2 linked regions of the Desulfosporosinus acidiphilus SJ4 genome follow. The protein of the gene in region 1 binds, or shares a complex with, the protein of each later gene. Links are inferred from orthologs where the notes say so. Each region holds a gene or a part of one and is shown on either strand. Other genes may lie near its edges. The genes, in order: mfd and uvrA.

What was found.
Region 2: the proteins of mfd (region 1) and uvrA are in contact, whole or in part, in a crystal structure (PDB 4DFC), measured with the Escherichia coli proteins. The link is inferred for Desulfosporosinus acidiphilus SJ4 from one-to-one orthologs.

The regions. Positions count from the first base shown.
Region 1 is NC_018068.1:59,460-63,906, reverse strand. What follows is about bases 316-4,447. They hold mfd (transcription-repair coupling factor), read right to left. Parts: upstream 4,050-4,447; coding sequence 516-4,049; downstream 316-515. Other genes in these bases: pth (aminoacyl-tRNA hydrolase), read right to left, coding at 4,442-4,447; DESACI_RS24715 (hypothetical protein), read right to left, coding at 4,201-4,377; DESACI_RS00295 (peptidyl-prolyl cis-trans isomerase), read right to left, coding at 316-479. Outside these bases: more of DESACI_RS00295, read right to left, coding at 1-315. UniProt on the Escherichia coli protein: Couples transcription and DNA repair by recognizing RNA polymerase (RNAP) stalled at DNA lesions. Mediates ATP-dependent release of RNAP and its truncated transcript from the DNA, and recruitment of nucleotide excision repair machinery to the damaged site.
Region 2 is NC_018068.1:4,795,957-4,799,709, reverse strand. Bases 165-3,602 are described here. They hold uvrA (excinuclease ABC subunit UvrA), read left to right. Parts: upstream 165-543; coding sequence 544-3,402; downstream 3,403-3,602. Other genes in these bases: DESACI_RS21865 (Cof-type HAD-IIB family hydrolase), read left to right, coding at 3,573-3,602; uvrB (excinuclease ABC subunit UvrB), read left to right, coding at 165-516. Also shown: more of uvrB, read left to right, coding at 1-164; more of DESACI_RS21865, read left to right, coding at 3,603-3,753. UniProt on the Escherichia coli protein: The UvrABC repair system catalyzes the recognition and processing of DNA lesions. UvrA is an ATPase and a DNA-binding protein. A damage recognition complex composed of 2 UvrA and 2 UvrB subunits scans DNA for abnormalities.

The sequences.
Region 1 (4,447 bases):
TACGTTTGTACCTCGCTGTCAGTCGGCTGTTTGACATCCGAAGTTATCTTAGTATAAACCGTTAAAAAATTTGTCAACTCTGTTTGAGACATGCCTTGTTGGCTTAACATAGACTGAAATTGAGCATCTGTACCCATATTCTTTTTAATCGCATCTTCCTGGCTCTTAATCGAAGCATCTGCCGTATTCAGCTTAAGTTTCTTGACCTCTTGGGCCAAAAGCTGTCCTTCAATCATACGATCAAGAACTTGACTTTTAATTTGTGTTAAGGCTTGTTTCCCTTGATCCGTGTCAAACTTCATACCTTGACTCTCATAGGTTTTTTGTACATCTGCCACACGAGCATCATAATCCTTGATGAGAATTGGGTCCCCATTAACTTGGGCCACCCATTTACCATCTGCCGATGAAGAGCAGCCTGCAGTTATCAACACCAACATTATAACGCCAACTAGTATCCCGAGCCGGGACTTTTTCATTCCGACACACCCTTTCAATTCACTTAGTCCAGTATATCAAGGAGTTTCCCGTGAAGCAATATTGCTAAAAATAACAAGCACACGCCGCACCGCTCCAATCACCTCTTCTTGATCGAGAGTACGAACGCGAACCTTACATTCAAGATTTCCATTAGGTAACGAGTTAAAGGACAAGGGTAGCGGAGAAGCTGAGGCAATAGCCATTAAACGTTCGCCGGACATCCCTAGATCTGCTCCAAAGCGCAGGCTGACATTTTGTTTCGTTTGCTGAATTTGTTCGATGCGAAGTACTCCTGCCAAAAGTTTGATCCTAATAATTTGAATTAAATGTTCAACTTCGCGAGGAGGAGTTCCAAAGCGATCTACCAGCTCGTCAACCATTTCCTCGAGTTCCGCCTCATTTGCCACCTTGGCTAAACGTTGATACAAGGAAGCCTTAGTCTGCTTATCAGAAACATAGGCGTCCGGCAGGAAGGCATCTACTTGAAGTTCAATGCTTGGCTCTGCGGCCTCTTCCACCTTTTCCCCGCGCAATTCCAGAACCGCTTCTTTCAGCATCTGACTGTAAAGCTCGAAGCCAACGGCCGCTAAATGGCCATGTTGTTGGGCACCAATTAAGTTCCCTGCGCCGCGAATTTCCAAATCACGCATGGCGATTTTAAATCCCGCTCCGAATTCCGTAAATTCACGGATGGCAGCTAATCGTTTTTCCGCTACCTCTGTGAGAACTTTTTGCGGTTTATACAGAAGATAGGCATAAGCCTTGCGATTTGACCTCCCCACTCTGCCCCGAAGCTGATAAAGCTGGGACAACCCCATACGGTCGGCCTCATCAATAATCAGCGTATTGACATTAGGCATGTCCAGACCCGTTTCAATAATAGTCGTGGAAACTAAAACATCCGTTTGCTGCTCTAAAAAATCCAGCATGACACGTTCAAGCATGGTTTCACGCATTTGACCATGGGCCACACCGAAGCGGGCTTCCGGAACTAATTGGCTTAAAAAATCAGTGACTTTGTCCATATCCTCAACTCGGTTATGAACAAAGAATACCTGCCCACCCCGTTGAATTTCCCGCCGTATAGCATCCCGTACCACATCAGGACGAAATTCGGTAACATAGGTCTGTACAGGGTACCTGCCTTCAGGCGGAGTTTCTATCACACTCATATCTCTGACACCCACTAGCGACATATGAAGGGTTCTAGGAATTGGTGTCGCTGATAAGGTCAGAACATCCACGTTTCCTTTGATTGTTTTTAGCTTCTCTTTATGAGCAACCCCAAAACGCTGCTCTTCATCAATGATTAAGAGGCCTAAATCCTTAAATTTAACGGCATCGGCTAAAATACGATGGGTTCCAACAATGACATCAATCCGGCCTTCTTTCAAGCCCTGAATGATCTCTTTCTGTTCTTTAGAGGAACGAAATCGGCTTAGCACATCAATAGTAATAGGATAACCTGTAAATCGTTCTCGAAGAGTGTTGAAATGCTGTTGAGCTAAAATGGTGGTCGGAACTAAGAAGGCAACTTGTTTACCGTCCATAACCGCTTTAAATACAGCCCTGAGAGCAACTTCAGTTTTACCATAGCCAACGTCTCCGCAGAGCAGCCGGTCCATAGGACGAGGAAGCATCATGTCCCGTTTGACATCGGCAATACACTGGAGTTGATCGTCCGTTTCTACATAGGGGAATTTCTCTTCAAATTCCACTTGCCAAACGTTGTCCGGAGCAAAAGCATATCCCTGAGTAGCTTCTCTCTGGGCATAGAGTTTTAAGAGATCAAAGGCCATTTCTTTAACCGCAGAGCGCGTCTTGCTTTTGACTTTGTGCCACTCAGTTCCCCCGAGTTTATATAGTTTGGGCATAGTCTCTGCAGCATTTCCCAAATACTTTTGCAAAAGATGGAGTTGGTCTAAAGGTACATAAAGCCGATCCTCTCCGGCATAGCGAATTCCAAAATAGTCCTTTTCTATCCCTGCAACCTCTAAACGCTCAATTCCCGTAAATTGTCCAATCCCATGGTGAACATGCACAACATAGTCTCCCGGCTTAAGATCCGAAACATAAACATTCTTGGCAGGGGCAGGACTTGGTTTCTTCCCAGCCACCTTACTCTCACGTTTATATATTTCGGTCTCGGTAAGTACTACGAGTTTACCCAGGGGCAGTTCAAAACCTTGATCCAGAGAGTAAGGATAAACATAGACATGTCCGTCTTCAATGGTATCCCCAAGTTTTCTGCGGCCGGCAGCTACTCCCCGGTCCTTGAGACCTTGGAGCAAACGCTCTGTATGTTCCTCATCTCCAACAAAGAGAGCCACCACATTCCCTGCATCTTTAAAATGTTCGATTTCATCCACTAACTTACTTGTCTTTCCCATAAAGCCCGTTAGGGACCGGGCATTTAGGTTGAATACCCGTTTTGGAGTTAGTCCCGGAGTCTGCCTTATTAGCGTGGATAGTCCAATTAAGGGCTGTTTCTGACCGGGCCTCAACAAATCCTCATATCTGATAAACAACGTTTCAGGATGAACAAAACCTTCGCCCTGTTCCAATTGCTGAGTAAATTCCATCAATCGTTCATTAGCCTGAAATTCAAGCTGCTCTTTTAAACGCAGCGGCTCATCAAGAATGATATAGTAATTATCTTCTAGATATGAGAAAAAGGGTACGAGTGGAGTATTAACCAAACTCAGAAAGGGATAAATATTTTCATCAAGAATGCCTTGCTGTAATCGTTCTTCAAGAAAAAGTACCTTGTTATGCAACCGCTCTGCAGCTTCCGTCCTGCCTGCTCGCTGCAGACGCCCCGCTGCTTTGCGGGCTTCTGCTCGAATTGTAAAGCGCAGTTCTTCAAGTTCCTCTGTGGTCACCACAAACTCCATAGCGGGAGAAATCAAGGCCTTATCCTGAGACGAAATCGATTTCTGAGTTTCTAGATTAAAGGTTCGGATCGAATCAACTTCTTCATCAAAAAACTCTATGCGCAGAGCCTCTCCGGCGAGAGGAGCAATATCCAAGATTCCCCCTCGCAAAGCAAATTGACCTTTCCCTTCCACAGTATCAACTCGTTCATATCCTCCGCCTATCAAGGTTAAAAGAATATCGTTTAAAGCATATCCTTTCCCTGTTTCTAAGGTCAGTGAATAATCCCTCCAGCGCTGGAGAGGAAACACGCGCCTCTCTATGGCCAGAACAGAGGCTACAACCGTACAATTTCGTTCAATGGCTAAGCGATTAAAAACACGAATTCTCTCTGCCGTTGTTTCCTTGCTTTTTCCCAGGACTTCAAAAGGAAGCCATTCCGTAGCCGGAAGGTGCAGAATGGATTTTTGAGGACACCAAGTCTTTAAATCCGCTGCCCACTTTTGAGCCTGTTCTTCAGAATAAGTCAGAACTAATCCCGGTTTTTTCTGTATTAGCTGGGCGATCATAGCCGCCTTCTGACTACCGGTTAAGTCATAGATCATTTGAGGCCATTCCCCAGACCCAAGGGACTCCTCGATCTTGGAAATATCTAATCCCTGGCGAAGGTAATCATGAATTATTTTCAAAAACATTCGTCCTTTCGGGCGGCAAAAAAAGATGAACGTCCGTCATGGACCCCCACTTGCCTACTCCTCTAAACTGACTAAAGGACATGGTTCTATAGACCTGCCCTTTCTTATCCTAACGTAATTTATTTCTGCCCTGCTTTTTTCTTAAATCTCCCTAATGAAAAACATTCCTTGACTCCGTTTCCATTTCATTCAGACAACTCGGGCAAAGGGTATATGAGATGTTTCCAACGATATCCATTATAGAATCGGATTCTGCACTGGTCAAGTCATCGAGCTCTATCTCGCCCAGAATTCTTTCGCAGGTATGACATACTTTTACCACTCTCATCCCGTAATCACCTCCCTAGCACTAGAATTACCCCTAATGCGAAAGGTTATACTCATTCGGCGATTTAGCG
Region 2 (3,753 bases), 4.7 Mb from region 1 along the record:
TCGCTAGTGGCGATTCTTGACGCGGATAAAGAAGGTTTTCTGAGGTCTGATCGTTCCCTCATTCAGACCATTGGACGCGCGGCGCGAAACGCTCAAGGAAAAGTCATTATGTATGGTGACAAGATAACCCAATCTATGCAGGTTGCTCTTGACGAGACGAATCGACGGCGGGCTATCCAGATGGCTTATAATGAGAAAATGGGGATTATCCCCCAAACGATTCGGAAAGCAGTCCATGATGCGCCGGAAGCAACGAAAGTAGCCGAAAGCAAAAAAGCTTATGGTTCAAAACTGCCGCCGGAGGAGATGGCTTCTCTTATCGCCAGCTTAGAACAAGAAATGCGCCTGGCAGCTCAAAACTTGGATTTTGAACGAGCAGCCGAAATTCGTGATGCTATGATAGAATTAAAAGGTGAAGAAAACAAGTACAAAATCACGAGTCAACAGCGGGGAAGCGGAAATCGTTATAACCGATCTAAAGGTGATAATAAGAAGCGAGGTAAAAGAACCAGTTAGATTATCATACAAATTAGGAGGCTGAACATGAGCCAGGAATACTTGCGTGTGCGTGGGGCACGCGCTCATAATTTAAAGAATATTGATATTGATATACCCCGGGACAAGCTTGTTGTAATTACCGGATTATCCGGCTCCGGAAAGTCTTCCCTGGCCTTTGATACGATTTATGCCGAAGGCCAGCGGAGATATGTTGAATCTCTTTCGGCTTATGCCCGGCAATTTTTGGGGCAGATGGACAAGCCGGATGTCGACTCTATCGAAGGCCTATCGCCGGCAATTTCAATTGATCAGAAAACAACGAATCGTAATCCCCGCTCAACCGTAGGTACGGCCACAGAGGTTTGGGATTATTTGCGTTTGTTATATGCACGGATTGGTCATCCCCATTGTCCCAAGTGCGGGCGTGAAATCTCGCAACAAACGATCCAGCAAATGGTGGATAAGATCTTGGAGCTTCCGGAGCGCACAAAACTCCAGATATTAGCACCTTTGGTTAAAGGGAAAAAAGGAGAACACGTAAAAGTATTCGAGGAGGCTCGTAAGGCGGGATATGTTCGGGTCCGAGTTGATGGCGAAATTCGTGATCTCAGTGAAGAGTTTAAATTGGCGAAGACTAAGAAGCATTCCATTGACGTAGTGATCGATAGAATTATCCTAAAACCCGAAAGTGCTGAACGTTTGGCCGATTCTCTGGAAACGGCCTTAAAGCTTGGGGAAGGGAATGTTATTATTGATGTTACTGACGGGGACGAACTGCTGTTTAGTGAGAATTTTGCTTGCCCTGATTGCGGAATAGCACTGGAGGAAATTTCTCCGCGGCTTTTTTCCTTTAACAGTCCCTATGGTGCCTGTCCCACTTGTACCGGTTTAGGTGCTAATTTAGTGGTGGATTTAGACTTAATTCTTCCCGATCATTCTAAGTCCTTATCCGAAGGTGCCATTGCCCCTTGGGCCAAATCAGTTTCCACCTACTATCCTAAAATGATGGAGGCCGTGGCTCACAATCTTGGGTTTACGATGGACACTCCTTTGCAGAAGCTATCTGAGAAGCAATGGCAGGGTCTGCTTTATGGCACGGAAACGCCTATCAAGTTTCAATACCATAATATTTTTGATCAATTAAAAACCTATCATTCTAACTTTGAAGGGTTAATTCCTTATTTTGAGCGCCGCTACAAGGAATCTACTTCCGATACCGTACGCGCTGAGATCGAAAGCTATATGAGTGAACGTCCTTGCCCAGAATGTCAGGGAAAACGCCTAAAGCCGGAGGCTCTGGCTGTCAAGGTAGGGGGGATTTCCATTGATGATTTATCTCGTCTTTCCATTACGGAAGCCATTGACTTTATAAATCAATTAACGCTGACCCCAAAAGAAGAAACGATTGCCTATCAAATTCTGAAGGAAATCAGAGAGAGGCTGGGTTTTCTAATCAATGTTGGTCTGGACTATCTTACGATGGCCCGTTCCGCTGGGACACTTTCCGGCGGAGAGGCTCAGCGAATTCGTCTTGCCACGCAAATCGGATCAAGTCTTATGGGTGTGCTTTATGTTTTGGATGAACCCAGTATTGGACTTCACCAGCGAGACAATGCCCGGCTTCTTTCAACCTTAAAACGCTTAAGGGATTTAGGCAATACTCTGATCGTGGTTGAACACGATGAAGATACGATGCTTGAGGCTGATCATATTATTGATATTGGGCCGGGAGCCGGTGCCCATGGCGGTTACGTGGTGGCTGAAGGGACCATTCAAGAAATTAAGGCTAATAAAAAATCTGTGACAGGTCAGTATTTAAGCGGTGAAAAGCAAATCCCCGTCCCTGAGAAACGGCGGGAAACGAATGGTAAATGGCTGGAAGTCTTCGGGGCTCGCGAGAACAATTTAAAGAATGTTCATGCTCGGATTCCTTTAGGGCTTCTGACCTGTGTAACCGGTGTTTCCGGGTCGGGCAAGAGTACTCTTGTCAATGAAATCATCTATAAAGGTTTGGCACACAAGTTAAATGGTGCACGGCAGCGCCCCGGTGCTCACGATCGTATAGAAGGGCTGGAGCATCTAGATAAAATTATTGATATTGACCAATCTCCTATTGGGAGAACCCCACGTTCTAATCCGGCGACTTATACAGGAGTTTTTGATTTGATACGGGAACTTTTCTCCATGACGCCTGAAGCTAAAATGAGAGGGTATAAGCCGGGGCGGTTCAGCTTTAATGTTAAAGGCGGACGCTGTGAAGCTTGCCATGGAGATGGAATTATTAAAATTGAAATGCATTTTCTTCCGGACGTTTATGTCCCTTGTGAAGTCTGCGAAGGGAAGCGCTATAACCGGGAAACTCTTGAAGTTCGCTATAAAGGGAAAAACATTTCGCAAGTTCTTGACATGACGGTGGATGAGGCCGTGGAGTTTTTTCAGGCGGTCCCCAAGATTTCGAGGAAACTTCAGACCCTTCAGGATGTCGGACTGGGATATATCCACTTAGGTCAGCCGGCCACAACGTTGTCAGGAGGAGAGGCCCAGCGTATTAAGCTGGCTACAGAACTTAGCCGGCGCAGTACCGGTAAAACGATCTATATTCTCGATGAACCTACGACCGGGCTCCATATGGCGGATATTGACAGGCTTCTTCAAGTACTTCACCGCTTAGTGGATGCTGGGGATACTGTTCTGATTATTGAGCACAATCTCGATGTTATCAAAACCGCCGATTGGCTTATTGACCTTGGTCCCGAAGGAGGAGACCGGGGAGGAGAGGTTGTTACAACCGGGACGCCTGAGGAAGTGGCTGCTTTCCCTTCATCTCACACCGGACAATATCTTAAACGATATCTTTCTCAGCCGTCTTTCGGCAACTCGGAATCGATAGCAAAGGCTCAGTGAAATCATTCAGTAACGGATTAAACAACGGAATTTCCGTGAGGTATTCTTGAGGGCTCTGCCTTCTCCGAAGAGAGTGTTGGAGTCACTTCCGCTATAGAAGCGGGGGTCTTAGATAGGGATCAAGGGATTTTTTACCTCTCTAAAGGGAGGTACGGGAGTTGAAGAAAAAATTGGCTATCCGCTTAGTGGCTATGGATTTGGATGATACGTTATTAAGAGATGATTGGACAATCTCTCCTCGTGTGGTCAAGGCTATTCAAAAGGCTCAGGAGCAAAAAGTTAAGGTAACCATCGCAACAGGTCGCATGCCTATATCTACGCGGCCCTATGCTCTCCAATTGGGCATCGATG